DNA from 2 places in the Nocardiopsis valliformis DSM 45023 genome. Region 1 is predicted to be linked to the other one. Evidence: predicted binding sites of a transcription regulator. Region 1 holds the regulator's gene; the other holds the start of a gene.
What was found. The regulator HrcA, encoded in region 1, represses chaperone genes, less so after heat shock. The targets are predictions, from matches to a motif close to TTGGCACTCTCNNNNNGAGAGTGCCAA.
Positions count from the first base shown of each region.

Region 1 (14,775 bases):
ACCTGGGTCTCCCGGTCCGGGTGCGTGTGAGTTGACTCGACCATGGTGTGGCCTTGCGGCCGCTGTCCCTACCCTTCGGTCACGGCCCCGGGGTCGGTTTCCCGGGGTTCCTCGCGGACGGGCCGCACACCGTGTCCGACGGTGTCGTGCACGTTCACCACGGGTGTGCGGGACAACCGAAGTGGCCGGTGGGGCCCGTCTGCGAGTCTACCAACGGGGACCCGGCGGGCTCGATGGGATTTTTCGCGCCCACCGAGCTGGGGAGAGACAGCCGCACGGAAGACGTGGCCGTCCTGGGCGTGTGCGCCCCCAGCGACCCCGACCCGTGGTTATCCGGGCGGCCAGCTCAGGCCGCGGCCGCCGAGCACGTGCGCGTGGAGGTGGAAGACGGTCTGCCCGGCCCCCGCCCCGGTGTTGAAGACGATCCGGTAGCCGATGTCGGCCACGTCCTCGGCCTTGGCCACCTCGTGGGCCTCACGGACCACGGCGTCCAGCAGGCCGGTGTCCGTGGCCGCGGCGGCCGCGGCGTCGGCGTGGTGCTCACGCGGGATGACCAGGACGTGGGTGGGCGCCTGGGGGTTGATGTCGCGGAAGGCGACCGTGCGCTCCCCCTCGCGGACGATCTCCGCGGGCACCTCCCCCTTCACGATCTTGCAGAAAAGGCAGTCGGGGTCGACCATCGCTCACCTTCCGTCACGCGGGGCCGCCGGGCAGGGCGGCACCCCTCTCGGGCATGTTCGGTGCCCATGATGCCGCAGGTGCGCGGGCCCCGTGGAGGTCCCGGCCGAGACCCGGCTGACCACCCGACAGAGATGAACCCTCAACCTTTCCGCAACCGTTCCGATCCGTTTTCCCCGCCGGTGGCGGGTCGGGGCGCGATAGGCTTTGCGTCCGTGCGCGTCAGGTTGTCGGCATGCCCGCCGTTTGGCCGCATCCGGCGTGTTCGGATTGAAACGCACGTCTACTTGGAAAAGAAGAGGTATGCCCTTTCGTAAACCCCGCGACAAGGGTGTGCGTCGAACTGATGTGACGACAGAAACGTTGGTGGCCGGTGCCACCACGGCGCCACTCTCGGTCGAGTGGGACGCCGACCACGCCGTGACGGAGCTCTACCGAGAGCACTACCGTCCACTTGTTCGGCTTGCCGCCCTGCTGGTCCGTGACCACGCGACCGCGGAGGAAGTCGTTCAGGACGCCTTCGTGGCCATGCACGGAGCCTGGCGTCGTCTCAGGGACCCGAACAAGGCTCTGTCGTACCTCCGCCAGGCGGTGGTGAACAAAGCCAGGTCGGTGCTCCGTCACAGGGCCGTCGTCGAGAAGCACGCCCCGAAGGCCATGCCGGACGCGCCCAGCGCCGAGCACGGAGCCATGAACCTCCTGGAACGTGAGGCAGTCATCACGGGACTGCGTAAGCTACCCACCCGTCAGCGAGAGGCCATCGTGCTCCGGTACTACGGCGACCTGTCCGAGGCGCAGATCGCGGACGCCATGGGCATCAGCCGAGGCGCGGTCAAGAGCCATACGTCGCGTGGCATCTCCGCCCTCCGCTCTGTACTGGAGCAGACGTCATGAGTACCCCCAACGAACGGAGCGAGCTGGAGTTCGAAGACCAGCTCCGCCAGATACTCAAGGCCGAGGCGGGCGAGGTCAAGCCCTCAGGCGAGGGTCTCAACCTCATCCGTGAGCGGACCGAGCGCCAACGGGGCTCGGCGTGGTTCGGACTGCCGTGGCTACGTCCAGCGTCAGCGGTGGCGGCGGCCGTTCTGATCGTCGCCTCGGTGATCATGTCGAGCCCGCAGGTAAGGGACCAGGTCCTGGAGATCGTCCCCGCCGGCGCCGACCGCGAGGGCACCCCGCCCGAGGCTCAGCAGGGTGGTGGCGACAGTGTGGCGGCCCCCGAGCCCACCACGGACTCGGCCACCGGCACCAGCAAGCCGGAGGAGACGCCGGGGCAGGACCCCGAGAACGAGACAGGCGCCGACGACGGCTCCTCGTCCGCCGAGGACGAGAGCTTGGAGTCCACCACCTCGTGCCCGCCCAGGGACGACGACGCCACCGCGACCAACGGGACGCGGGACGAGGACGACGACGATCGGGACAACGGCAGCTCGGACCACCCGGACTGCGACCCCGCCGACGAACCCACGGACAAGCCCACCGACGAGCCCGGCAACGGCTCGGGCGGCGGCAACGGTGACGACCCCGAGGACGACGAGTCCAGCAACGGCTCCGGCGACGGTAGCGGCTCGGGCGGCGGCAACGGCGGCGGTTCCGGCAGCAACGGTGACGAGGAAAGCGGCACCAGCCAGAACTGACCGTTTATCTGAGGAACTTCCGGTACACAGCAGTAGGGGCCCGCGGGATCTCTCCCGTGGGCCCCTACTGCGTTCGTTCGGACCAGCGGTCCTGTGTTCGTTCAGACCGGTGGCGGAGTCACCAGCGGCCGGTGCGAGCCTGCAGGACCGACAGCGCGGCCACCCCGGCGGTGGAGGTACGCAAGACCGACGGCCCCAGCAGGGAGCGGACCGCTCCGGCCTCGTCGAAGGCGGTGAGTTCGGCGTCGGAGATCCCGCCCTCGGGGCCGACCACCAGTACGATTCCGGTCCCGGTACCCTCGCCTGCCCCGTCCTTGGGAAGGGGCAGCCCGGACAGCCGCTGGGCCCCCTCCTCGTGCAGGACCACGGCCAGGTCCGCCTCGGCCAGCAGGGCGCTGACCCCTTTGCGGTCCAGCAGTTCGGTGACCTCGGGGGTCCGGGCGCGGCGGGCCTGCTTGGCCGCCTCCCGGGCGCTCGCCCGCCACTTGGCCAGGGCCTTGGCCCCGCGGTCGCCCTTCCACTGCGTGACACAGCGCTCGGCGGCCCAGGGCACGACGGCGTCGACCCCGGCCTCGGTCATCATTTCGACCGCGAGTTCACCCCGGTCCCGCTTGGGCAGGGCCTGCACCACGGTGATCCGCGGGGTCGGCTCGGGTTCGGTCAGGCGTTCCAGCACCCGGCAGACGAGCGTGTCCTTGCCGACGACCTCGGCCACCTCACAGCGCACACGCAGGCCGAGACCGTCGGACAGGTCGACGGTCTCGCCCTCACGGATGCGTCGGACCGCCACGGCGTGGCGGCCCTCCGGGCCGTCCAGCCGAATCCGGTCACCCGTGAGGGCGGCCGGCTCGACCAGGAAGACCGGCGGGGTCACTTGGCGCCGAAGGCGTCGCGGAGCTTGGAGAAGAAACCGCCGTGACCGGGGCTGAAGCGACCCGGGTTCTCGTCCTCGCCGCGCAGCTCGGCGAACTTGCGCAGCAGGGCCTCCTGCTCCTCGTCCAGCTTGCTCGGGGTCTCCACGTCCACACGGATGCGCAGGTCGCCCCGGCCGCCGCCGTCGAGGTGGGTGACGCCCTTGCCCGGCAGCGTGATGACGTGGCCCGAGTTGGTGCCCGGACGCAGGTCGATGTTCTCGGTGCCGTCGAGGGTGTCGAAGGCGAAGGACGCGCCCAGAGCCGCCGCCGTCATCGGGACGGTGATGGTGCAGTGCAGGTCGTCGCCGCGACGCTCGAAGGTTGGGTGGGCCTTCTGGACGACCTCGAGGATGATGTCGCCGCGCGGTCCGCCGTTGGGGCCGACCTCGCCCTCGCCAGCGAGCTGGATACGAGTGCCGTCGTCGACACCGGCGGGAATCTTGACGGTGCGGGTGACCTTCTCGCGCACCCGGCCCTCGCCCGCGCAGTCGCCGCAGGGGTTGGTGATGACCGAGCCCTGACCCGAGCACTGCGGGCAGGGACGCGAGGTCATGACCTGTCCGAGGAAGGAGCGCGTGACCTGGGAGACCTCACCCTGGCCGTGGCACATCTCGCAGGTGCTCCGGTGCGAACCGGCCGCGGTGCCCTCACCCTGGCAGGTGTCGCACAGGATGGCGGTCGGGAAGGTGATCTCCTTGCTGACCCCGAACGCGGTCTCGACGAGGTCAAGTTCGATGCGGATCTTGATGCTGCGTCCGCGCCGAACCCGCTCCCGGGGGCCACGCCCGCCGGGCTGGCCGCCGCCGAAGAAGGCGTTCATGATGTCGTCAAAGGCGAACCCGCCCGCGCCGCCGAACCCTCCGGCGCCGCCTCCGCCGCCGGGGGCGTAGGGGTCCTGACCCATGTCGAACATCCGACGCTTGTTCTCGTCGGAGAGGACCTCGTAGGCCTGGGTCACTTCCTTGAAGCGATCCTGGGTAGCGGGGTCCGGGTTGATGTCCGGGTGGAGCTCGCGCGCGAGCCTCCGGTACGCCTTCTTGATCTCGTCCTTGGACGCGTCGCGACGCACCCCGAGAACCTGGTAATAGTCTCTGGCCACTGAGTTACTGTCCTGCCAAAATCTGTCCGACATACCGAGCCACCGCACGGACGGCGCCCATTGTCCCTGGGTAGTCCATACGGGTGGGTCCCACCACACCGATCTTGGCCAGCGACTGGTTTCCCACACCGTAGTCGGCCGACACGATGGAAGTGGACCGAAGGCCTTCGTGGAAATTCTCCGCGCCGATGCGCACTGTGAGCATCGAGGGGTCCTTCGCCTCACCAAGCAAACGGATGAGGACCATGTTCTCTTCCAGTGCTTCGAGCACGTCCCGCAGGCTCGCCGCGAAGTCGACGGCCGCGAGGTTCGCGGTGCCTGCCAGGACGATCTTCTCCTCGTGCCGCTCGACGAGGCTCTCCAACAGGACCGACAGGACCGCTACCGCGACCGGGCGGTCCTCCGGCGCGACCTGCGCGGGCAGGTCCTCCACCGCGTCCGGGACATCTCCGAGGTGCTTTCCGGCGATGGCCCGGTTGAGCATGCCGCGCAGGTCGTTGACCGCGTTCTCGCTGACCGTTCCCAGTCCGTCGATGACGCGCTGCTCGACCCGCCCGGTGTTGGTGATGACGACCATCATGATGCGCTGGCTGCCGAGGGGCACCAGTTCCACGTGCTGGACCGACGAGCGGGTCAGCGACGGGTACTGGACGATCGCGACCTGCCGGGTGAGCTGCGCGAGCAGCCGTACCGTGCGGGCGACGATCTCGTCCAGGTCCACGGCGCCGCCGAGGAAGGACTCGATGGCGCGCCGTTCGGCCGCCGAGAGCGGCTTGACCGAGGAGAGGCGGTCGACGAAGAGCCGGTAGCCCTTGTCGGTGGGCACCCGTCCCGCACTGGTGTGCGGTTGGTGGATGTACCCGTCCTCCTCCAGGGCGACCATGTCGTTGCGGATGGTCGCCGGGGAGACACCGAGGGGGTGCCGGTCGGCCAACGCCCGTGAACCCACGGGTTCATTGGTGTTGACGAAATCCTCGACGACGGCACGCAGGACCGCGAGCTTGCGCTCATCCAGCAACTCGCCACCTCCTGGCACTCCAAGGTCCTCAGTGCTAATTCTATGCCCGGCCGCAAACCCGCACGGCTACCAGCAAGTAGTAACACGGGCACGGTGACCGCTTCTTCCCGAGGGGACCGGCGACGTGCGCCACCCGGTACCGGGCGCGGGGCCGCCTTCATCGGTAGACTGCACCACCGTGGTTACCAAGGGAACCGGCCGTTACGGCCGCGACGTTCTGGCGGGAGACTGGCGACGGCCCAAGAAGGGTGCGGTACGCGAGATACCCCTCACCCGCGACCTGGTCGTGGAGGACGCCGACGAGACGTTCTGCGGTGCCGTGGTGTCCTGGGACAAGGCCGCGGTGACCCTGGAGGACCGGGACGGCCGCCGCCGGGTGTTCGAGCTGGGCCCGGCCGCCTTCCTGGTGGACGGGGAGCCGGTGACGCTGGTTCGTCCGGCCGCCGCCCCCCAAGGACCCGTGCGCAGCGCTTCGGGATCGATCGCGGTGACCGACGCGCGGGCGCGCACCGCCCGGGAGAGCCGGATCTACGTGGAGGGCGCCCACGACGCCGAGCTGGTCGAGAAGGTCTGGGGCCACGATCTGCGGGTGGAGGGCGTGGCCGTGGAGTTCCTCGAGGGGATCGACGACCTCCCGGCCGTTGTGGCGGAGTTCTCACCCGGGCCGGGGCGCCGTCTGGGGGTCCTGGTGGACCACCTGGTGCCGGGGTCCAAAGAAAGCCGGATCGCGGAGCGCGTCCGGGGTTCGGACGTGCTGGTGGTCGGGCACCCCTACGTGGACGTCTGGCAGGCGGTGCGGCCGCGTGCGGTGGGGATCGGGGCCTGGCCCGAGGTGCCTCGGGGCCTGCCGTGGAAGGAGGGTGTCGTGGACGCCCTGGGCTGGCGGGTGGAGACGGGTGAGGCCTGGCGCCGCATCCTGGGTTCGGTCCGCGGCTACGGCGATCTCGAGCCCTCGCTGCTGGGGCGGGTCGAGGAGCTCATCGACTTTGTCACGGGCCCGCACGACACGGAACTCGCGGAGCTCTGAGGGCATCGGTCTCCCGGTGCGCGGAACACTAGGATTGCCCCATCGCGTCGTCTGACGAGCGAGCCTCGGATCCCCGTGGTCCCCTTTGCCGGTTTCCGGCGGACACAACGACAGCCTCCGGCCCTCCGCGGTCGTCGGTACGGCCCGACCGGTTCGGGCAGCACATCACACGCCCCTCAACAGCGGAGCCAAGGAAGAGCATGAGCGAGACCCCGTCCAGTCCCCCGTCCCCTGACGAAGAGCCGGGGCAGCAGTACCCGCCGGGGCAGCAGTACCCGCCGCAGCAGGATCCCGGCCAGGCTCAGCAGCCGCAGCAGCCGCAGCCGGGTTACGGCCAGCAGCAGGGACAGCCTGGCCAACCGCAGGCTCAGCCGCAGCAGCCACAGCCGGGGCAGCAGCCCGGACAACAGCCGTACGGCCAGCCGCAGCAGCCCGGGTACGGACAACAGCCCCAGCAGCCCTACGGTCAGCCCAGCGGCGCACAGCCCGGTTACGGCCAGCAGCCCCAGCAGCAGTACGGTCAGCAGAGTGGCGCTCAGCCCGCGTGGGGCCAGCCCTCAGGCGGTCAGCCCCAGCAGCAGCCCGCGCAGCCGCAGCAACCCCAGCAGCCCTACGGTCAGCCCAGCGGCGCACAGCCGGGGTACGGTCAGCAGCCGGTACAGCCCCAGCCCGGACAACAGCAGCCTGATTACGGCCAGCAGTACGGCCAGCAGCCCCAGCCCGGACAACAGCAGTACGGCCAGCCGGTGCAGGCCCAGCAGCCGCAGTTCGGCCAGCCCGGGGCCTACGGACAGCCCGGCGGTGCGCAGGCCGGTTTCGGCCAACAGCCGCAGCCGCAGGCGCCGGGTGGCGGCAACGACATTCTGGTCGCGATGCTGGCCCACCTGTCCGGCTTCGTCATCGCCTGCCTGGGCTGGATCCCGCCGCTGGCGATCTACTTCGCCAAGCGGAACCAGTCACAGTTCGTCCGCCACCACGCGTCAGAAGCGGCGAACTTCCAGATCACCATGCTCATCCCGTACGTGTTCGCCGGCGTGGCTTTCTTCGGTCTGGGTATCTTCTTCCCCAACCTCTCCTGGATCGGTTACCTGCTCATCGCCCTCGTATGGATCCTTTCCATCGTCTTCGGCGTCATAGGAGCATCAGGAGCGAACAAGGGAACCTGGTACCGCTATCCGGCGAGTATCCGGCTCCTGAAGTAGAACCGAGTCCCCCGACACCGAGGAATCGTCATGTCCTATCAGAACAACCCGAACCCGGATGATCCCTACGACCAGGGCGGCCAGCAGCCCAACCAGGGTCCGTCCGGCGGCTACCCGCCCCCGGCCGACCCTCAGCAGGGCGGTTACCCCGGTCAGGGGGGCTACCCCGGCCAGGGCGGTTACCCCGGTCAGGGCGGTTACGGGCAGCCCCAGCCCGGGCAGCCCGGCGGCTACGGTGTTCCTCACGGCCAGGGCGGTTACCCCGGGCAGCCCGGCGGCTACGCGCCCGGCCCCGGCTTCGGCGACTCCTCCGCGGTCACGGGGCAGCCGAACCAGGACGAGCGGACGATGGGTCTGCTCAGCCACCTGAGCGGCATCCTCTTCAGCGTCCTCGGGCCGCTGGTCCTGTACCTGATCAAGAAGGACGAGTCGCCGTTCGTCCGCGACCAGGCCGCGCAGGCGCTGAACTTCCAGATCCTGCTGCTGATCGGCTACCTGATCTCGATGGTGCTGTACTTCATCCTCATCGGCGGGCTCATTCACGTGGCGCTCTGGGTGTGCGCGGTCGTCTTCGGCATCCTGGGGGCCATGGCTGCCAACAAGGGCGAGTGGTACCGCTACCCGTTCAACGTCAGCTGGATCAAGTAACACCGATCCCCGCGATCGACACCGAAGGGGTCCGGCATCGCGCCGGGCCCCTTCGTCGTGTCCGTCTTCCCTGTGCTCTCTGCCCGGGACGGCTCGGGTCGCCCCGGGTCTCGCCCCGGGGCGTCTCAGGTGTCTCAGGTGAGGTCGCGGACCACGGCGTCGGCGAGCAGCCGCCCCCGCCGGGTCAGCGCCGCGCGGCCCTCGGCGTGCGCCCGCGCGTCCAGGAGCCCTTCGCCGACCAGGCGTTCGGCCGCGGACAGCCCGTGGGCGTCCAGCAGGTCCAGCGGGCAGCCGCCGTCCACCCGCAGTTCGAGCAGGACGCGTTCGAAGCGGCGTTCGGCCTCGGTGAGAACCTCACGGGCCTGGGCCGGGCTGTCCCCCGCGGCCAGGCGGGCGGCGTAGGCGGCCGGGTGCTTGACATTCCACCAGCGGGTTCCGCCCACGTGGCTATGGGCGCCCGGGCCGACCCCCCACCAGTGGCCGCCGGTCCAGTAGAGCATGTTGTGCGCGCTGCGGCCCTCGGTGCTGCGGGCCCAGTTGGACACCTCGTAGGGGGTGTACCCGGCCTCGGCCAGGGCCTCGTCGGCCATGAGGTAGCGGTCGGCCATGGCGTCGTCGTCGGGTTCGGTGAGTTCGCCCCGCCGGACGCGCGCGGCCAGCCGGGTGCCGTCCTCGACGATCAGGGAGTAGGCGGAGACGTGGTCGGGTCCGGCACCGATCGCGGCTTCCAGGGAGGCCGCCCAGTCCTGGTCGCTCTCTCCCGGGGTGCCGTAGATGAGGTCGAGGTTGACGTGCTCGAAACCGGCCTCGCGCGCCCAGGTCACGCACTTTTCGGGGCGTCCCGGGGTGTGGCCGCGCTCCAGGATCCTAAGCACGTGCGGCTGGGCGCTCTGCATGCCGAAGGAGACCCGGGTGAACCCGGCCGCGCGCAGGCGGGCGAGGTAGTCGGGGTCGACGGTCTCGGGGTTGGCCTCGGTGGTGATCTCGGCGTCGGGGGTGAGCCCGAAGCGGTCGCGGATCTCACCGAGAACGCGGCCGAGGTCCTCAGGTGACAGGAGTGTGGGTGTGCCGCCGCCGACGAAGACGGTGCTGACGCGGGGACGGTCGCCGATCAGGACCCGGTCGGCCAGTGCGACCTCGGCAGCGGCCTGCTCCGCGTAGGTCTCGCGGGAGGCGGTGGCGGTGCCGTCGCGGGAGACGAGTTCGTCGGCGGTGTAGGTGTTGAAGTCGCAGTAGCCGCAGCGGGTGACGCAGAAGGGCACGTGGACGTAGAACCCGAGCGGGCGCTCCCCCATCTGGGCGAGCGAGGGTTCAGGAAGTTCCCCGGTCCGGGGCACGGGTTCGCCGTCGAGGGCTACGGATGGCATGTCTCCAGTGTCGCCGACCCGGCGATGTGCCCTGGCACGGGTGACGGGAGGTCGCGGTCCGGTTCGGCGAAGGACCTCTCCGACCCAGGGGTGCGTGCGCGCAGCGCGCACCCCAGTGCTCGTACGTGCGGGTTCCGGGGCTCAGCGGCCCTGGGCAGCTTCCTGGGGGTCGCGGCGCGGCGGGGCGGGGCTGTTCACGCGGGCCTCGGGGGTGACCGGTCCGGGCACGGAGACGGCGGGGGCGGTCGGGGCGGCGGCGGTGGAGCCGCGTACGACCAGTTCGGGGTCGAAGACGTACTCGGCGTGGGAGACGGGGTGTCCGGCGATCTCGTCACACAGGGCGCGGGCGGCGGCCATGGCCATGGCGTTGACCGGCTGGCGGACGGTGGTCAGGGGCGGGTCGGTGAAGGCGATGAGCTGGGAGTCGTCGTAGCCGACCACGGAGAAGTCCTGGGGGACGCGCAGGCCGCGCTGGCGGGCCGCGCGGATGGCGCCCAGCGCCATGATGTCGGAGCCGCAGACCATCGCGGTGACGCCGCGTTCGATGAGGCGGACCGCGGCGGCGTGGCCGCCCTCCACGCCGAACAGGGAGAGTTCGACGAGGCCGTCGCCGTCCAGGCTGTGCTCGGCCAGCGCCTGGTGGAAGCCCTCCAGCTTGCGGCGGACCGGGACGTAGCGTTCGGGGCCGCTGGTGAAGCCGATGCGGGTGTGGCCGAGGGCGACCAGGTGGTTGACGGCCAGGCGTCCGGCCTCGCGGTCGTCGGCGGAGATGAAGGCCGCGGGGATGGACTCGGTGTAGCCGTTGACGAGCACGATCGGCAGGCGGCGGGAGACCAGGGTCTGGTAGCGCTCGTGCGAGGCCGTGGTGTCGGCGTGCTTGCCGGAGACGAAGAGGATGCCGGAGACGTTGCGCTCCAGGAGGAGTTCCACGTACTCGTCTTCGGTTATCCCGCCCGGGGTCTGGGTGCACAGCACCGGGGTGTACCCGCGCTGGGCCAGGGCCCCCTCCGCCGCCTGGGCGAACATCGGGAAGACCGGGTTGTCGAGTTCGGGGATCACCATGCCGACCAGCCCGGCGGAGCGCTGCCGCAGTCGGGCGGGGCGCTCGTATCCGAGCACGTCGAGCGCGGTCAGGACGGCTTTGCGGGTGTCGCTGCCGACGCCGGGCTTGTCATTGAGCACCCGCGAGACGGTTGCCTCGCTGACGCCTGCGTGCCGCGCTATGTCGGCAAGTCGTGGACCCATGCGGACAACTCTAGTCGAGATTACCGTCACAGGGATGAAAGTTGGCGGTAATCTTGCGCAAGAACTTGCAGACGCGACCCGGAAGGACCCCCGCAGATGAAGCACCAGTCGCACTGGTGGCGCGAGGCCGCCATCTACCAGATCTACGTGCGCAGCTTCGCCGACTCCAACGGGGACGGGGAGGGCGACCTGGCGGGCATCCGTGAACGCCTCCCGCACCTGGCCGAGCTCGGCGTGGACGCGATCTGGCTCACCCCCTTCTACGTCTCGCCGCTGGCCGACGGGGGTTACGACGTCGCCGACTACCGCGACGTCGACCCCCGCTTCGGCACCCTGGAGGACTTCGACGCCCTCCTGGCGACCGCCCACGAGCTGGGCATCCGGATGATCATCGACGTGGTCCCCAACCACTCCTCCTCCGCGCACCGCTGGTTCCGCGAGGCCGTGGCAGCCGAGCCGGGCAGCGCCGCCCGCGCCCGGTACATCTTCCGGGACGGCAAGGGTGAGAGCGGCGACGAGCCGCCCAACAACTGGAACTCGATCTTCGGCGGCCCGGCCTGGACCCGCCTCAAGACCGAGGACGGCACCCCCGAGCAGTGGTACCTGCACCTGTTCGACGCTGAGCAGCCCGACTTCGACTGGACCAACCAGGAGGTGCACGATGAGTTCGACGACGTCCTGCGTTTCTGGCTGGACCGGGGCGTGGACGGGTTCCGGATCGACGTGGCGCACGGCATGGTCAAGGACCCGGCCCTGCCCGACATCGACCCCAACGCCAAGGCCGATCTGCTCGACGGCAGCACCTCGCTGCCCTACTTCGACCAGGACGGCGTGCACGAGATCTACCGCCGCTGGTCGCGCATCGCCGCCGAGTACCCGGGCGACCGGACGATGGTGGCCGAGGCCTGGGTGGAGGACGCCGAGCGGGTGGCGCGCTACCTGCGCCCGGACGAGCTGCACCAGGCGTTCAACTTCGAGTACCTCACCGCGCCGTGGGACGCCGCGCGACTGCGTGAGGTGATCGACGGTTCGCTGGCCGCCAACGGCGCCGTGGGCGCGACCACCACGTGGGTGCTGTCCAACCACGACGTCACCCGGCACGTCACCCGCTTTGGCGGCGGCGAGCAGGGGCTGCGCCGGGCGCGTGCGGCCACCCTGCTGATGCTGGGCCTGCCCGGTTCGGTCTACCTCTACCAGGGCGAGGAGTTGGGCCTTCCCGAGGTCACCGACCTGCCGGAGGAGTCCCTTCAGGACCCCACGTGGGAGCGCTCGGGCCGCACCGAGCGCGGCCGCGACGGCTGCCGCGTGCCGCTGCCGTGGGAGGGTCAGGCCGCGCCGTTTGGCTTCGGCCCCGAGGGCACCACGCCGTGGCTGCCGGTCCCCGAGGCGTGGGCGGGCCTGGCGCGCTCCGCCCAGCGCGGGGTTCAGGGTTCGACGCTGGAGCTGTACACCACCGCGCTCGGTCTGCGCCGCGAGCTGGACGCCCTGGGCGACGGCTCGATGAGCTGGCTGGACTCCCCGGAGGGCGTTCTGTACTTCGAGCGTGAGCCGGGTGTGCGGGTCGCGGTGAACCTGACCGACGCGGCGGTCGAGCTGTCCGCCTCCGGTGAGGTCCTGGTGGCCAGCGGCCCGGGCGCCGAGTTGTCCGGTGGCACGCTGTCGCTGCCCGCCGAGACCTCGGTGTGGCTGCGCGCCTGATCCGGCGCTGAGTTCCGGGTGCCGGGCGGCCCGCAGGCCGTCCGGCACCCGCACCCGCCTGCGCGTTCCTGCACAGGCGCACGCTCACGCCTGAGCCCGCGCCTACGCGCGGCTCCTCTTCTTCACCCTTTCGCCTGCCTCCCTCTTCCCTTTCCTCTTCATCCGCGGGGCACCCTCCCGCCCGTTAGCCCGGGCCCCGCCAGTCACCCCTGGAGACCGCCATGAGGTCACGACTTTCCCTGTGCTCGGTGGGTCTGGTGCTCGCCCTGACCGCCTGCTCCGCCGCCGACGAGGTCGACGAGTACTCGTCGATTCCGCTGACCATCTGGGCCGACGAGGACCGCGCCCAGGCCATGCGGACCTTCGCCGAGGCCTTCGCCCGCGACGCCAACCGCCCGGTGGAGGTGATCGTCGTGGACCACGAGGAGCTGCGCGCCAGCTTCCTGAGCTCGCACGCCACCGGGCTGGGCCCGGACCTGCTCGTGGGACCGCACGACTGGACCGGTGAGCTGGCCGCCGCCGGGGCGATCGTGCCGGTCGGGCTGGAGTCCGGGGACACCGACCTGTTCTCACCCGGTGCCGTGGAAGCGGTCAGCTACGAGGGCAAGGTCTACGGAGTTCCCTACGCCACCGAGAACCTGGCGCTGTTCCGCAACACGGACCTGGCCCCGGAGGCACCGACCTCGCTGGAGGACATGCTGGAGACCGGCACGGACCTGGTGGACTCGGGTTCGGCCAGCCAGGCGCTGAGCATTCAGGTGGGCGCGGAGGGCGACGCCTACCACATACACCCCTTCTTCACCTCGGCCGGCGGTTACCTGTTCGGCGAGGACGCCTCGGGCGACCCCGATCCCACGGACCTGGGTGTGGCCGCGCCGGAGTCGATCGCCGCCTTCGAGCTGCTGGCCGAGCTCGGGGAGGAGGGCTCAGGGGTGCTGAACCGGTCCACCGACTCGGCCAACGCGACTTCCCTGTTCACCTCCGGACAGGCTCCATTCCTGGTCAGCGGCCCGTGGAGTGTGGCCTCGGCCCAGGAGGAGGGCGTACCGTTCGCGGTGGACCCGGTGCCCTCGTTCGCGGAGAGAGCCAAGGCCCGCCCGCTGATCGGTGTGCAGGCGTTCTACGTGGCTTCCGGGGCCAGCGACCCGGATCTTGGGCAGAGCCTCGCCCAGGCGATCCTGGACGACCCCGAGCTCTCGGTGATCCTGCACGAGGCGGACCCGCGCGTGCCTGCCCTGGACGAGGCGTTGCAGATGGTGACCGACCAGGACCCGAACCTGGAGGCCTTCCAGCGTGCGGGCGAGGGTGGGCTGCCGATGCCCGCGATCCCCGAGATGGAACTGGTCTGGAGCCCGTTCTCGCAGGCCAGCGCGGACATCATCGGTGGCGCGGACCCCGCCGAGGCGTTGGCCGAGGCCGAGCGGCTGATCGTCGAGGGCTTCGGAGAGTAGCTCCGCCACCGGGGCGAGCGTCAAACGACCACGTTTTTATTACCCAGCGCGACGGAGTTGGCACCCTTCGGGAGGGAACACCTTTCCGTTTCCGGGGTGTTTCCACATCTTTATCCACAGCGACTGCAAAGCCTTTCAAAGGCTGCAAGTTATTGCTAACGTCACATCACCAAGCATGCCCGCAACGGACCCGGTTCCGCCGGTGGACCGCATGCACAGCACCTCCGATCAGTCCTCCCGGAAGGAAGACACCATGAGATCCCGCAGCGCGTCAGCGGTCGCCGGTATCGCCGCGATCGCCCTTATGGCGACAGCGTGCAACAGCGACGACTCGGACGGAGGCGACGAGGGCACCGCAGAGGGCACGCTCGTCATCTGGTCCGACCCCGAGCGCGCCGACGCCATCCAGGGGGCGGCCGCCGAGTTCGCCGAGGCCAACGGCATCGAGGTGGACGTCCAGGGCCTGGCCTTCGACGACATCCAGGGCGACCTGCTCAACGCCCACCAGGCCGGTAACGCGCCCGACGTCTTCATCGGCGCTCACGACTGGACCGGCAACCTGGTCCGCAACGGCGCCGTCACCCCGGTCGAGTTGACCGGCGACCAGGCCGGCGGCGTGGACGAGACCGCCATCGAGGCGCTCTCCTTCGACGGACAGCTCTTCGGTGTCCCGTACTCGCAGGAAAACATCTTCCTGATGCGCAATACGGACCTGGTCCCGGACGCCCCGGAAACGTTCGAGGAGCTCGTCGAGGTCGGCACCGAGCTCAAGGATGCGGGCGACACCAGCG
Region 1 covers NZ_ANAZ01000004.1:143,171-157,945, reverse strand. Annotated here, with positions in the region: gene D457_RS0105325 (PhoH family protein) at 1-44, opposite strand, end outside; gene D457_RS0105315 (histidine triad nucleotide-binding protein) at 330-680, opposite strand; gene D457_RS0105310 (SigE family RNA polymerase sigma factor) at 1,042-1,572, shown strand; gene D457_RS0105305 (hypothetical protein) at 1,569-2,315, shown strand; gene D457_RS0105300 (16S rRNA (uracil(1498)-N(3))-methyltransferase) at 2,434-3,189, opposite strand; gene dnaJ (molecular chaperone DnaJ) at 3,186-4,328, opposite strand; gene hrcA (heat-inducible transcriptional repressor HrcA) at 4,333-5,346, opposite strand; gene D457_RS0105285 (DUF3097 domain-containing protein) at 5,525-6,373, shown strand; gene D457_RS34000 (hypothetical protein) at 6,550-6,819, opposite strand; gene D457_RS33995 (hypothetical protein) at 6,931-7,257, opposite strand; gene D457_RS0105270 (DUF4870 domain-containing protein) at 7,246-7,575, shown strand; gene D457_RS0105265 (DUF4870 domain-containing protein) at 7,606-8,223, shown strand; gene hemW (radical SAM family heme chaperone HemW) at 8,358-9,590, opposite strand; gene D457_RS0105255 (LacI family DNA-binding transcriptional regulator) at 9,732-10,835, opposite strand; gene D457_RS0105250 (glycoside hydrolase family 13 protein) at 10,932-12,533, shown strand; gene D457_RS0105245 (sugar ABC transporter substrate-binding protein) at 12,755-13,984, shown strand; gene D457_RS0105240 (sugar ABC transporter substrate-binding protein) at 14,238-14,775, shown strand, end outside.

Region 2 (14,775 bases), on a different contig from region 1:
TCTCGGGGCGGCTGCGCGAGGAGCTCGACCCCGACGGCTCCGCCACCGACGAACATCTCACCGCGATGGTCCGCACCGCCGCGGCCGAGGACGTGCTCGCCCAGTCACCCGAGGGTCTCGACGCGGAACTCACCGAACGCGGCCGCGAGTACTCAGGCGGCCAACAGCAGCGGCTCCGTCTCGCCCGCGCCCTGCTCAGGGATCCCGATGTGCTGATCCTCGTCGAACCCACCTCCGCGGTGGACGCCCACTCGGAGGCGGCCGTCGCCGAGCGCCTCGCCGGAGCGCGCCCCGACCGCGCCACCGGTGTGGTGACCACCAGCCCGCTGCTGTTGGACCGCACCGACCACGTCCAGTTCGTCGTGCAGGGCCGGGTGGTGGCCGAGGGCTCCCACCGGGACCTGCTCCGCACGGACGCCTACGCCGCCACCGTCCTGCGCACGTCGGTGGAGGAGGAGAAGGTATGACCCAGACCGCCAGACGCCGCCCCTCGGCGGGGACCGACGGGGATCCCGCCCCCGTGCCGGATGGACCGCCCACCGCCCCGATCGAGTCGACCGCGCTCCCGGTGGCCCCGGCCCCCGTGGTGTGGCGACGACTGCGCCGCGCGAGCCGGGACCACGGTCCGCTGCTGTTCGGGGTGGTGACGCTGTTCGCGCTGGCCACGGCCGCGGCGCTGGTCGCCCCGTGGATGCTCGGGATGATCGTCGACGCCGTCCGTGAGGGGGCGTCACCCGGGCGCGTGGACGTCATGGCCCTGGTCATCGTGGCGGCTCTGCTCGTCAACGCCGCCCTCCTGCTGGGGGCGGTGGCCCAGTCGATCCGGTTCGGAGAGGGGCTGCTGGCGGAGCTGCGCAAGGAGTTCGTGTACTCCGTCCTGCGGCTGCCCCTGGGCACGGTGGAGCGCGCGGGCACCGGCGACCTGGTGTCCCGGACCGGGCGCGACATCAACTCGCTCAGCATGATGGTGCGCCAGTCCCTGCCGGTGATCGCCACCGGCCTGGCGACCGTGCTGGTCATCCTGGTGGCGCAGGCCTTCCTGCACCCCGCGCTCCTGCTCGCGTGGGTGCCGTCGGCCCTGATCATCTGGATCACCACGCGCTGGTACGCGCGGCGCGCGCCCGACGGATACCTCGCCGAGATGGGCACGTACTCGCGGCTCACCCAGGGCGTGTCCGACACCGTGGAGGGTGCGCACACCCTGGAGGCACTGGGCCGCCAGGAGTGGCAGGACCTGCGCACCGACGCCGACGTGCACCGCTCTTACCTGGCTGAGCGGTACACGCTCTGGTTGCGGAGCGTGTGGTACCCGCCGCTGGAGTTCTCGTACCTGTTCGCCTCGGCGACGACGTTCCTGGTCGCGGGGGTCCTGTACCACCAGGGCGAGCTGTCCCTGGGGCAGATCGCCACGGCGGTCTTCCTGACCGTGCAGATGTCCAAGCCGCTGGACCACATGATCGACCAGGTCGACAACGTGATGGTGGGCTTCACCGCCCTGCGGCGGCTCCTGGGGATCCAGCTGACCGACGAGGGCACCCGCCCCGGAGCCGGGCCCGAACCCGAACCCCGGGAGCCGGGCACCGTGGAGATCCACGGGGTGCGCTTCGGCTACACCCCCGGCACCGAGGTACTGCACGGGATGGACCTGGACCTGCACTCCGGCGAACGGCTGGCCGTGGTGGGCCCGAGCGGCGCGGGCAAGTCCACCCTCGGCAAGCTCCTGGCCGGTGTGTACCCGCCCGGCGCGGGCGCCATCCGGGTCGGCGGCGCGGACCTGCGCGCCCTCTCCCCCGAGGAACGCCGGGAGCGGGTGATCCTGCTCAGCCAGGAGAGCCACGTCTTCCGGGGCACCCTCGCCGAGAACCTGGCTCTGGCCCTGGACGAGAGCGACACGGACCGCGAACGCCTGTGGCGGGCCCTGGAGGCGGTGGGCGCCGACACCTGGGTGCGCTTCCTGCCGGAAGGCCTGGACACCAGGGTCGGTTCAGGCCAGGAGCCGCTGGACCCGGCCCGCGTGCAACAGCTGGCCCTGGCCCGGGTCGTGCTGGCCGATCCCCAGGTCCTGGTCCTGGACGAGGCCACCTCGATGATCGATCCCCGTTCCGCCCGCAGCCTGGAGAGCGCGCTCGCCGGTGTCCTCGAAGGCCGCACCGTGGTGGCGATCGCGCACCGCCTCTACACCGCCCACGACGCCGACCGCGTCGCGGTGGTCGACGGCGGCGGCATCACCGACCTGGGCACCCACGAGGAGCTCCTCACCCGGGGAGGTTCCTACGCCCGCCTCTGGCAGACCTGGCATGGCGGCAACTGATCCCGCAGTCCCGCATCAGGGCCGGACCGGTGGCGCTCAGGAACGCCACTCGTCCGGCCCGGGGAACCGGGAGGTGTCGATCTCCAGGTCGAAGGGCTCAGGCAGGCGGATCTTGTCCCCGAATTCCACCGTGGTGGCCTGGTTATAGCGACCGTTGCCCGGCTGCTCGTACAGGGTGACGGAGGGACCGTTCTCGTCCCAGGCGTCGACCAGGAGGTAGAGCGGGACAGGACCGTGCGCGTAACCCCAGAGCTTCTTTTTACGGTCGGTGTCCATGCTGCTCCTGGACACGATCTCCACCGCGAGCTCGGCTTCGTCCGCCGGACAGGGTGTCTTTGCGGGATCGAGGACCACGGACTCCGGCATGATTACCAGGTCCGGCACGTACAGCCGCTCGACAACCGGCAGCTGAATACCCAGTGTCTGGTAAACCCCCCAGTCATCAGGCACAGTTCGAAGCAACGCGCGGTTCACTCGATCCGCGATGATGTTGTGGGGGTCCGATGGGGGCGCCACGAGCATGACTCCGTTGTCATCGACGATCTCAGCCCGCCAGCCGTCGGGCACGTCCAGGTTCTTCCAGGTGCCCAGGACGTAGTCCCATCGCGACATCCCCGTCGCCGGAGCGGTCTCCGTCATCGTCAGACTCATCTCCCTCGCACCTCCGGACAGGAACCTAGCGCCTCACGCACCCGTCCACCCGACACTTCGCAGAATAACTCCGCTCCCTGGGAAAAGCATTGGACAGTTCGGGCCGCCGTCGGCGAACCTGCTCGGATGACGACCCCCGAGATTCCCCCGATGTACCGCGACCTCGACTTCAACGGCCCGCTCTCCGATGAGCGGGCCGTTCGGCTGATCCGCTCGCTCGGCCCGTTGGAGGGCCGCCACGTCGTGGACGTCGGCTGCGGCTGGGCCGAGCTGCTGCTGCGTACGCTGGCCACCGAACCCGGCGCGACCGGGTTCGGGATCGACCGCGGTGAGGCCAACATCCGGCACGGCCAGGACAACGCGAAGGAGCGCGGGCTGGCCGACCGGGTCGAGTTGGTGGTCGGAGACGCCGGAGAGTGGAAGGGCGAGCCCGCGGACGTGGTGTTCAACGTGGGTTCCGCGCATGTGTGGGGCGGTGATCCCGTGGTGCACACCGCCAACGCGCTGGAAGCTCTGGCCGACCTGACCAAACCCGGCGGCAGGGCGTTGTTCGGGGAGTGCTTCTGGAAGCGGCCGCCCACGGACGCGGAGATGGCGGCGATGGAGGTCGTCCCCCGCGACCAGTACCGTTCGCTGCCCGAGCTCGTGGACTTCGCGCTCTCCCACGGCTTCCGGCTCTACGCGGTGGAGGAGGTGACCGTGGACGAGTGGGACGTCATGGAGAACGGGAACGCCAAGGGCTGGGAGGACTGGCTCCTGGAAAACCCGGACGATCCCGGAGCTGACGAGATCCGCGCCCGCGCGGACGGGCACCGGCGCTTCCGCCTGCACGGCGCCAGGGAGATCATGGGATTCGCCTACCTGACCCTGATCCGGGTCTGAGGCCGGAAAACAGTGCCCGGTTCCGGTTCTCCACCGGGGCCGGGCGCCCCGCCCCACCGGCCCTGGGAGGCCCCGCCGGTCGGTACTGTCGCCGCATGCGCTTCTCGGAACCCAAGGACGAAAAGGAACTGATCGCTCTGGCCCGCGCCGAGGGGATCGAACGGTTCTCGGCGGGGGCGATCGTCCACCGGAACGGCGGGGGAGAGATCCTGCTGCTGCGCCGCAGGGACGACGACACCTCCTTCCCCGGCGCGGAGTCCCTCCCCTCCGGAGGGGTGGATCCCGGAGAGGGGCTGCTCGAAGGACTCGCCCGGGAGCTGCGCGAGGAGATTGGCCGAGCACCTGGGACGCTTCCCCTGGACCCCTTCGCGACCTGGTTCGACTACGTGTCCAGTAACGGGATCCGCAAGCGGCAGTTCACCTTCGCGGTCCCCCATGACGGAACGCCGGTGGTGCTCTCCGAGGAGCACACGGACTTCCGCTGGTTCACCGCCCACCGGTTCGGCGAGAGCGACCTCACCCCGCAGGTGAAGGCCGCCGTCCGGAAGTGGATCGACTCCATCAGCTGACCCCGTCCCCGCCCCTGAGTCCCCGTCTTTTCAGTGCCCGCCCCGGTCACCCTTTCTTGGTCCGCCCTTGGGCGCGGCAGCGGCCCGGGCCGGGTAGGCCCGCCAACGTGCGCGGAACCTCCGGGCGTCCGCGCGGCAGCCAGCGACGAGGGGACACCATGACCACAGGGCCCGACGCCGACACCCTGGTGATCTTCGGGATCACCGGCGATCTCACGAAGAAGTACCTCATGCCCGCGCTCTACCACCTGGCGGCAAGGGACGAGCTGCGCACCCGGATCATGGGGGTGGCCAAGTCCGACTGGGACACCGAAACCCTGCGCCAGCGGACCCGGGAGGCGATCGTCGAGCACCTGGCCCAGACCCCTTCCGAGCACAGGGCCGAGGTCGACGAGTCGGTTCTGCGCGGGCTGACCGAGCGGATGACCATGGTGACGGGCGATCTCAACGATCCCCGTACCTACGCCGACATCGCCGACGCGCTGCCTTCGGACTCCTTCGCCGCCTTCTACCTGGCGGTCCCGCCCACCCTGTTCACCACGGTCGCCCAGGCCCTGGCCAAGGCCGGGCTCAACCGGGACTCGCGGCTGATCCTGGAGAAGCCCTTCGGCCATGACCTCGCCTCGGCCCGCGAACTCCACCGGGAGCTCCTGGACTGCTTCCCCACGGAGAGCCTCTACCTGGTCGACCACTTCCTGGGCGAGGAGCCCGTCCGCGGACTGCCGGCGACGCGTTTCGGCAACACCCTGGTGGAGCCCGTGTGGAACCGGGCGTTCGTGGACAACGTGCAGATCACCATGGCCGAGGACTTCGGGGTGGACGACCGGGGCTCCTTCTACGATGCCGCCGGGGCCGTGCGGGACGTGTTCCAGAACCACCTGCTCCAACTGTTCGCCCTACTCACCATGGACGCCCCGGTATCAACCGACCCCTCGGCGGTCAAGGACGAGAAGCTGCGCCTGCTGCGCGCCGTGCGCACCATCGAGCCGACCGACATCGTGCGGGGCCGCTACCACGGCTACCTCGACACGGAGGGGGTCCGGCCCGGCTCCACCACGGAGACCTTCTTCGCGCTTCGTATGCGGGTGGACAACCCTCGCTGGGCGGGGGTGCCGTTCTATGTGCGCTCGGGCAAGAACATGCCGCTCACGTCGTGGGAGGTGGTGGCCGAACTCAAACGCCCCGCGGTCGACCTGTACCCGGGCCCGGCCAACCTCATCCGGTTCCGGCTGGAGCCGTCGGTGGGGCTCGCCTTCGAGATGCAGCTGAACGAGCCGGGGGCGGAGAGTGGCTCCGCGGCACGGCTCGTAGTCGGCGCGGACGTGGAAGACCAGCTCGGCCAGGGACACGAGGCCTACGAGCACGTGCTGCGCGGGGCTGTGGCCGGCGCCCCGGAGCAGTTCGTGCGCTTCGACGTGGTGGAGGAGTCCTGGCGGATCGTCGACCCGGTGATCGATCTGACGACCGAACCCGAACCCTATGCGCGCGGCTCCTACGGGCCGGAACCCGCGCAGACGCTCCCGGGAGCCGGGGGTTGGCATCCGCTCGCCGACGTGGCCCGGCCGGGCGGCGTTTCCGAGCTCTGACTCCTGGCCGTGCCTTCACGACACAAGGCCTCCATGACACAAGCGAAACCGGGCGGCCCCGCGAGGGGGACCGCCCGGCTGTCGCGGGCGAGGTCGCGTATCCGGACCTCAGACGCCTTGGACTAGAAGTCCATGCCGCCCATGCCACCGGTCGGGTCGCCGGCCGGAGCCGACGCCTTCTCCGGCTTGTCGGCGATGACGGCCTCGGTGGTCAGGAACAGACCAGCGATGGACGACGCGTTCAGCAGAGCGGAACGGGTGACCTTGGTCGGGTCGATGACGCCGTCCTTGAACAGGTCGGTGTACTCGCCGGTGGCGGCGTTGAGGCCGAAACCGGGCTCCAGGTTCTTGACCCGGTCCGCCACGACGCCGCCCTCGAGGCCGGCGTTGGCAGCGATCTGCTTGAGCGGCTCGCCGATGGCGCGACGAACGATGTCGGCGCCGATGGCCTCGTCGCCCTCGAGCTCCAGCTTCGCGAACGCGGGGACGCTGGCCTGCAGCAGCGCGACGCCACCGCCGGGCAGGATGCCCTCCTCGACCGCGGCCTTGGCGTTGCGGACGGCGTCCTCGATGCGGTGCTTGCGCTCCTTGAGCTCCACCTCGGTGGCGGCACCGGCCTTGATGACGGCCACGCCGCCGGCCAGACGCGCGAGGCGCTCCTGGAGCTTCTCGCGGTCGTAGTCGGAGTCGGTGCGCTCGATCTCGTTGCGGATCTCGTTCACGCGACCGGCGATGGCGGTGGCGTCACCGGCACCGTCGACGATGGTGGTCTCGTCCTTGGTGACGACGACCTTGCGGGCGCGGCCCAACAGCTCGAGCTCGGTGTTCTCGAGCTTGAGGCCGACCTCCTCGGTGATGACCTGGCCGCCGGTCAGCACGGCGATGTCGCCGAGCTGGGCCTTGCGGCGGTCACCGAAGCCCGGAGCCTTGACGGCGACGGACTTGAAGGTGCCGCGGATCTTGTTGACCACGAGGGTCTGCAGGGCGCCGTCGGCGACGTCCTCGGCGATGACCATCAGCGGACGGCCGGACTGCAGGACCTTCTCGACAACGGGCAGGAACTCGTTGTTGTTGGAGATCTTGGAGTTGACGATGAGGATGTAGGGGTCCTCAAGGACCGTCTCCATGCGCTCAAGGTCGGTGGCGAAGTAGGGCGAGATGTAGCCCTTGTCGAAGCGCATGCCCTCGGCGAGCTCCAGCTCGAGCCCGAAGGTCTGCCCCTCCTCGACGGTGATGACGCCTTCCTTGCCGACCTTGTCCATCGCCTCGGCGATGGTCTCACCGATCTGGGTGTCACCAGCGGAGATGGAGGCGGTGGAGGCGATCTGCTCCTTGGTCTCGACGTCCTTCGAGAGGTTGCCGAGCTCCTCGTTGATGCGGGCCACGGCGGCTTCGATACCGCGCTTGAGGCCGATCGGGTTGGCGCCGGCGGCGACGTTGCGCAGCCCCTCGCGTACGAGGGCCTGGGCCAGGACGGTGGCGGTGGTCGTACCGTCACCGGCGACGTCGTCCGTCTTCTTGGCGACCTCCTTGACCAGCTCGGCCCCGATCTTCTCCCACGGGTCCTCGAGCTCGATCTCCTTGGCGATGGAGACACCGTCGTTGGTGATCGTGGGGGCGCCCCACTTCTTCTCCAGGACGACGTTGCGGCCCTTCGGGCCGAGCGTGACCTTGACGGCGTCAGCGAGCTGGTTCATACCACGCTCGAGGCCGCGACGGGCCTCCTCGTCGAACGCGATCAGTTTTGCTGCCATTGAGTTCTAGTCCTCCCGTGACCGGGGTGATACGCGATGGGACGAGGCGTGCGCCCGCGACGGACGACCGCGTTCTCCCCGGCAACCCTGCTGCCGGAGGCCCGTGGTCTCGCAGCCTCGATCCGGTTAGCACTCGGCAATGGTGAGTGCTAACCACTTCCTTTTTTAGCACTCGCCCATGGAGAGTGCAAACGATGTGGTCACGATTTACACACCCCGGGGAACGCCTTCCACCTGCGCGAACATCCCGCCAAGTCATGATTTGAGCGTTCGGCGAACAGTAGGCGAACCCCGGGGTGACGTGCCCGGACGCTCCTCAGCCCCCTTCGGGTGGCCAGGACCGGTCAAGTACTCAGACGGCGCATGGAGCGCGCGGCCACCGCCAGTGCCAGCAGCGTCATCCCGACCGCCATCACCCAGCCGAGCAGGACCGTTCCGTCCCAGACCCCGCCGCCGAACAGCACGCGCGCGGCGTCCACCACGTGCGCGACCGGGTTGAACCGCGACAGCGTGTACAGCCAGCCCGGGGCCAACTCCATCGGCAGCAGCACACCCGAGAGCAGCATCAGCGGCATCATCACGGTCTGGATGATCGGCGCGAACACGTAGGTGTGCTTGGCGATCATCGCGGCCAGGTACGACAGCGTGGCCAGCCCGACCCCGAGCACGGCCAGCAGCGCGAAACCCGCGAGGGCCCCCGGCGCGGTGGTCCGGAAACCGAACGGCAGCACCAGCACGAGGATCAGCAGCATCTGCGCCAGAACGATCACCAGGTCGCGCAGAACCCAGCCGAGCAGCAGCGCCACCCGGCTGGCGGGGGTGGCCAGCATCCGCTCGTACGCCCCCGAGGCCATCTCCGGCAACAGCCCGAACCCGGCGAACCCGGCGGTGAACAGGGACAGCATCACGAACAGGCCGGGCACGAACCACTGCCACGGATTCTCTCCCTCGGCCCCGGCCAGCCCGGTGAGCAGCGGCGCGAACAGCACCAGGTACAGCAGCGGCTGGAGCATTCCGAAGACGATCATGAACGGCCGGTGCAGGACCGGGCGCATCTGCCGGGCGAACACGGTTCCGGTGTCGCGCAGCATCCCGGAGAGCCCTCCGGTGGTCCGCACGGAGGCGGCGGGGTCGGTTTCGCGGCGGTCGACGGCGGTCACTGGTCCTCCTCGCGCAGGCTGCGGCCGGTCAGGGTCAGGAACACGTCGTCCAGGGTGGGCCGCTGCACCTGGACGGTGCTCAGGTCGAGGTCGGTTGCGTCGAGCGCGCGGAGCAGCTCCGGCAGGACGGCGTCGCCGCGCGGCACCCGGAAACGCACCTCGTGGTCGATCCCGGCGCCGTCGAGGACCTCGACCCCGCCGTCGGGTGCGAGCCGTTCGGCCACCTCGGCGGCGCCCCTGGCCTGGACCTGATCGGCGAAGGTGAGGCTGACCAGGTCTCCGGAGACCCGGCCCTTGAGTTCGTCGGGGGTGCCGTCGGTGATCAGCAGACCGTGGTCGATGACCAGAACCCGCTCGGCGGCGGAGTCGGCCTCGTCCAGGTAGTGGGTGGTGAGTACGACCGTCGTCCCGAACTCCGCCCGCAACCGTGCGACGTGCTCCCACAGGTTGGCCCGGCTGTGCGGGTCCAGGCCCGCGGAGGGCTCGTCGAGGAAGAGCAGTCCGGGTCGGTGGACCAGTCCCATGGCGATGTCGAGCCTGCGCTGCTGCCCCCCGGAGAGCGTGCTGACCTCGCGTCCGGCGGCGGACGCGAGGTCGAGCATTTCCAGCAGGTCGTCACCGCGGCGACGCGCGGTGCGCCTGTCCAGCCCGTAGAGGAGGCCCTGGGTGTAGAGCTCGTCGCGGACCCGCTGATCCTCCCCGGCTCCGTGCCCCTGCCCGACGAACCCGATCCGGCGCCGCACCTCGGCGGGTTCGGTGCGCACGTCGCGCCCGGCGACGGCGGCCGTCCCGGATGTGGGATCGAGGAGGGTGGTGAGCATGCGCAGGGTGGTGGATTTTCCAGCGCCGTTGGGTCCGAGCAGCGCGACCTGTTCTCCCTCGGACACGTCGATGTCGACACCGCGCACGGCCTCGACGGTCTCCTTGCCGACCCGGAAGTGCCGGGTCAGCTCTCGTGTGTGGATCATCGACCCCTCCGTATTAAAACTTGAATACAGGGACCAGGGTGCACCACCGCACGGAGATATTCAAGTTTTAATACATGGCTGAGGGCCAGACCGGGAGTCAGACCGGAGGCAGACCGAAGGCTTGAGGGCTGTCATCGGCCATGACGTACTCCCCCGTCTCCAAGGAGGCGATCAGCTGCCGGGTCCAGTCGGCACCGGCGTCGACCGTGTAGTGCCACAGCCGGAAGAGCTCGCGCACGTGGGCGGGTTTGCCCCACTCCGCTTCGGTGGCGTCGATCGCCGACACGACCTCGGCGTCGCTCTTCTCCAGGACGGCGAGCCGCTCCTTCAGGAGTTCGATCACCTCGGCGCGCGGCAGGCAGGGCATGAGGGTGACCCCCGCGCACAACAGCGCGTGGTCGTCACCGCCGTGGCTCAGAGCGCCGCGCAACAGACGGAGGAAGTCGGCCTCCCCCTCATCGGTGATCTCGTAGGAGGTACGTTCGGTGACCTCCCCCTCGGCCACGAACTCACGGAGTTTCCCCTGTTCGGAGAGCTTGCGCAGCGCGTGGTAGATCGAGCCCCACTTCACGTTGGCCCACTCCTCGGCGCCCCAGTCCATGAGCTCACGACCTACCCGGTACCCGTGCGCCTGCCCGTGGACGCGCACCACTCCGAGCACCAACAACCGCGTCGCCGACATCGCCACCCTCGTCCCGGAAGAATCTCCCTCCCAGGTTACGAGGCCCGTGGGCAGCGCGAGGGGCGGGCACCGACGGCACCCGCCCCTCAGGGTTCACATCAGCGGCCCGATCAGCAGCCCCCGGCCACGGCGGGGATGATCGAGATCTGCTGGCCGTCCTTGACCTCGGTCTGCAGACCCTTCTCGAAGCGGACGTCCTCGTCGCCGATGTAGACGTTCACGAAGCGGCGGACCTTGCCGTTGTCGTCGAGGATGCGGGCCCGGATACCCGGGTGGTTGGCCTCGAGGTCGTCGAGGACCTCGGCAAGGGTGGCCCCCTCGGCGGTGACCTCGGAGGCGTCGTTGGTGTAGGTGCGCAGGATGGTGGGCACGCGGACGCTGGCGCTCATGGTGTTCGTGTCTCCTGGGATGTGGCTGCGGCGAGTGGCTGTGGGAAGAACGCGGGCAGGCTCAGACCAGGCCCTCGGCCTTGAAGGCGGCCAGGGACGGCTTGATCGTGGCGGTCACACCCGAGTCGACGGCGTTGAGGGTCTTGAGCCCGTCACCGGTGTTGACGATGACCGTCTCGGCCTCGGGGTCGAGCTTGCCCTCGCGGACCAGCTTGCGCAGGACGCCGGTGGTCACCCCGCCCGCGGTCTCGGCGAAGATGCCCTCGGTGCGGGCCAGCAGCTTGATGGCGTCGACGATCTCGTCGTCGCCCACGTGCTCGACCGAGCCGCCGGTGCGGGTGGCGATGTCCAGCACGTACGGGCCGTCCGCCGGGTTGCCGATAGCCAGGGACTTGGCGATGGTGTCCGGCTTGACCGGCTGGATCACGTCATGGCCGTTCTCCCAGGCCTTGGCGACCGGGGAGCAGCCGGTGGCCTGCGCGCCGAACACCTTGTAGGGGCGGTCCTCGACCAGACCGACCTTGATGAGCTCCTGGAAGCCCTTGTCGATCTTGGTGAGCTGGGAGCCGGAGGCGATCGGGATGACGATCTGCTCGGGCAGGCGCCAGCCGAGCTGCTCGGCGATCTCGTAGGCCAGCGTCTTGGAGCCCTCGGCGTAGTAGGGCCGCAGGTTGACGTTGGTGAAGCCCCAGCTCTCGCCGGCCTCGTCCCCGATGAGCTCGGAGCAGAAGCGGTTGACGTCGTCGTAGTTGCCGTCGATGGCGACGACCTTGCCGCCGTACACGGCGGCCATGACGACCTTGCCCTCCTCCAACCCGGCCGGGATGAACACGCACGAGTCGAACCCGGCCCGCGCGGCGGCCGCGCCCACCGCACCGGCGAGGTTCCCGGTGGAGGAGCAGGACAGGGTGGTGAAGCCGAAGGTACGGGCGGCCTCGACGGCGATCGCGACCACGCGGTCCTTGAAGGAGTGCGTGGGGTTGGCCGAGTCGTCCTTGACGTGCAGGGACTTCAGGCCGAGTTCGGCGGCGAGGCGGTCGGCCCTGACCAGCGGGGTCAGGCCCGGGTTCATGTTCGGCAGGTCGGCCACGTTGGTGGGGACCGGCAGGAGGGAGCGGTAGCGCCAGATGTTCTTGGGGCCGCTCTCGATCTCCTCGCGGGTCACGTCGCCGAAGTCGTAAGCGACCTCGAGGGGGCCGAAACAGAACTGGCAGGCGAAGATCGGTGAGAGTTCGTAGCGCTCGCCGCACTCGCGACAGGAGAGGGCGGTTCCGGGACCGAAGGCGCGGACAGCGGTGGGTTCAGTGGCGGTAATCGCCATAGCGAGGCGTCTCCCCTCATCTTCCCTGGTGGCCACCTTGACCCCAGGCCGGAGTTGGCACCTGCCTCGACGGGTTCGCGGTGATCGCGATTCCACATGTCGAGATGGTTGCCGGGGCTTCGCAGGGCCGGTCCCTCCACCCCTCTGGATGAGCAATATGAAGTTGTCGCGTGCCCGCTTGGGGCCCGCACCGTCACTGTAACGGACGTGTTGACCGGTTTTCCACGCTGGGTGACCTGGATTACACAAAACCGCTCAAATAATGAGACACCGTGAGACAGCACAGGTCGAAGCGGGCCCCGATGCACGTGCAGTGTTTCGCTGGTGTGACGGTCTCCACGGCTGACCTCGCGAGGGTTTGGGACCGCCTCCCGAAGGCGAGACCTAGGAGAAGTGCGTAACCCCCTCCCATCCTTGCTCTTCTCGAGAGGACGACCACGTGGACAAGGCTCAGATCCTCATCGCCTCCAACAGGGGCCCGGTCTCCTTCTCCACCGCCGACGACGGCTCCCTGGCGCACCGCCGCGGCGGTGGCGGCCTGGTGTCGGGGATGATCTCCGTCGCCACCGAGATCGACAGCCTCTGGGTGTGCGCCGCCCTGTCCGACGCCGACCGGCGGGCGGCCGCCGAGGCGCCCGGAGCCCGGCTGGACAGCGCCCACGACCTCGACGGCATGCGTGTCCACATGTTGGACATCCCTGAGACGACTTTCGCGGGTGCCTACACCGGGGTGGCCAACTCGACCCTGTGGTTCGTGCAGCACATGATGTACGACACCCCGAACAAGCCCTCCTTCGGCTCGGAGTTCCACGGGCTCTGGGAGGACTACACCGCCTACAACAACGCCTTCGCCGAGGCCATCGTGGGCGGGGCCGCCGACAACGCCCGGGTGGCCGTGCAGGACTACCACCTGGCTCTGGTGCCGCGCATCCTGCGGGCCCGCCGCCCCGACCTGCGGATCGCGCACTTCTCGCACACCCCGTGGGCGCCGCCGGAGTACTTCCGGATGCTGCCCACCCAGGTGGCCCGGGAGCTGTTGGAGGGCATGCTCGGCGCGGACCGGCTGGGCTTCCTGAGCCCGCGCTGGGCCGACGCCTTCCTGCGCTGCTGCGCGGAGATCCTGCGCGCCGACGTCGACCTCGAACGCCGCACCGTGGAACACGGGGGCCGGATCGTCGAGGTGGGCATCCACGCCCTGGGCGCGGACGAGGACGACCTCCGGGAGAGCGCCTCGGAGCCCGCCGTGGCCGAGCGCAGGAGCACGCTGCGCGAGGTGGTGGGCGACACCAAGCTGATCGTCCGGGTGGACCGCACCGAGCTTTCCAAGAACATCGTGCGCGGTCTGGAGGCGTACCGGGAACTGCTGTGGGCGCATCCGGAGTGGCGGGGGCGGGTCACCCACCTGGCGTTCGCCTACCCGAGCCGGGGCGACGTGCCCGAGTACCGGGAGTACACGGAGTCGGTGCTGCGGACCGCCAAGGAGATCAACGAGGAGTTCTCGACCCCCGAGTGGACGCCGCTGGTCCTGGAGGTCAACGACGACTACCCGCGCTCGCTGGCCTCGTTCCAGATGGCGGACGTGCTGCTGGTCAACCCCATCCGGGACGGGATGAACCTGGTCGCCAAGGAGGGCCCGGTGCTCTCCGAGCACGACTCCGTGCTGGTGCTCTCCCGCGAGGCGGGCGCCGCCGACGAGCTGGGTGAGGACGCGCTGCTGGTCAACCCCTACGACACCGTGGAGACCGCGGAGGCGCTGCACCAGGCGCTGTCGATGCCCGAGCCGGAGCGCCGCAAGCGTCGGGAGCGGTTGGCGGAGGCGGCGGTGGCGCTGCCGCCGCGCCGCTGGTTCCAGGACCAGCTGCGTTCGCTGGGTTAGCGCCCGGGAAGGCGGCTCAGGAAGACAGCTCAGAAAAGGCAGGGGCCCGGGTCAGGGGTGGCTGGACCCAGGCGTGACGCGGGGGCGTGTCCGGTGGCGGACACGCCCTCTCGCCGCGTCCCTCATCGGAAGGTCCCGGGTCAGCTGTCCTCGGTGCCCTTCCTGCGCCAGACCTCCGCTTCGGCGAGGAGGTCCCTGACGATGCCGGTCTTGGCGTCGGCGTAGTCCTGGATCTTCTCCCAGGTGCGTTCGGACAGCTCGCGTTTGACCGCTGTGTAGCGCTCCCTGGCCCCCGCGTCCGCGGTGAGGTAGTCGCGGAACAACAGCATGCGGTCGATCTCCTCGCACCCCTGGCCGAACACGTGCAGGTTGAGGTTGATGCTGGGCCCCTTGAGGACCCGGTGCTCGTACCAGTCGGGCTCCCGGATGACCAGGGAGTACCCGGCCTTCTCGAGGTCGGTCAGGTAGGCGGGTTCGTCCGCGGGGTCGGCGACAACCAGGAGCAGGTCGACGCAGGGTTTGGCGGGCAGGCCGGGCACCGAGGTGGAGCCGACGTGGTCCAGGGCCAGGACCCGGTCGCCGAGGGCGCCGCGGATCCGGCCGTCCTCCTGACGGAACAGGTAGGG
Region 2 covers NZ_ANAZ01000024.1:119,144-133,918, forward strand. Annotated here, with positions in the region: gene D457_RS0121635 (ABC transporter transmembrane domain-containing protein) at 1-467, shown strand, start outside; gene D457_RS0121640 (ABC transporter ATP-binding protein) at 464-2,311, shown strand; gene D457_RS0121645 (Uma2 family endonuclease) at 2,348-2,950, opposite strand; gene D457_RS0121650 (SAM-dependent methyltransferase) at 3,089-3,844, shown strand; gene D457_RS0121655 (NUDIX hydrolase) at 3,940-4,413, shown strand; gene zwf (glucose-6-phosphate dehydrogenase) at 4,572-5,999, shown strand; gene groL (chaperonin GroEL) at 6,122-7,753, opposite strand; gene D457_RS0121670 (ABC transporter permease) at 8,098-8,913, opposite strand; gene D457_RS0121675 (ATP-binding cassette domain-containing protein) at 8,910-9,881, opposite strand; gene D457_RS0121680 (PadR family transcriptional regulator) at 9,979-10,563, opposite strand; gene D457_RS0121685 (ubiquitin-like small modifier protein 1) at 10,674-10,952, opposite strand; gene thrC (threonine synthase) at 11,014-12,273, opposite strand; SAM riboswitch class I at 12,287-12,428, opposite strand; gene D457_RS0121695 (alpha,alpha-trehalose-phosphate synthase (UDP-forming)) at 12,713-14,149, shown strand; gene D457_RS0121700 (GrpB family protein) at 14,290-14,775, opposite strand, start outside.
Region 2: a site for HrcA is predicted at 7,919-7,945, ahead of groL (chaperonin GroEL). Genes of this name have one in related genera too.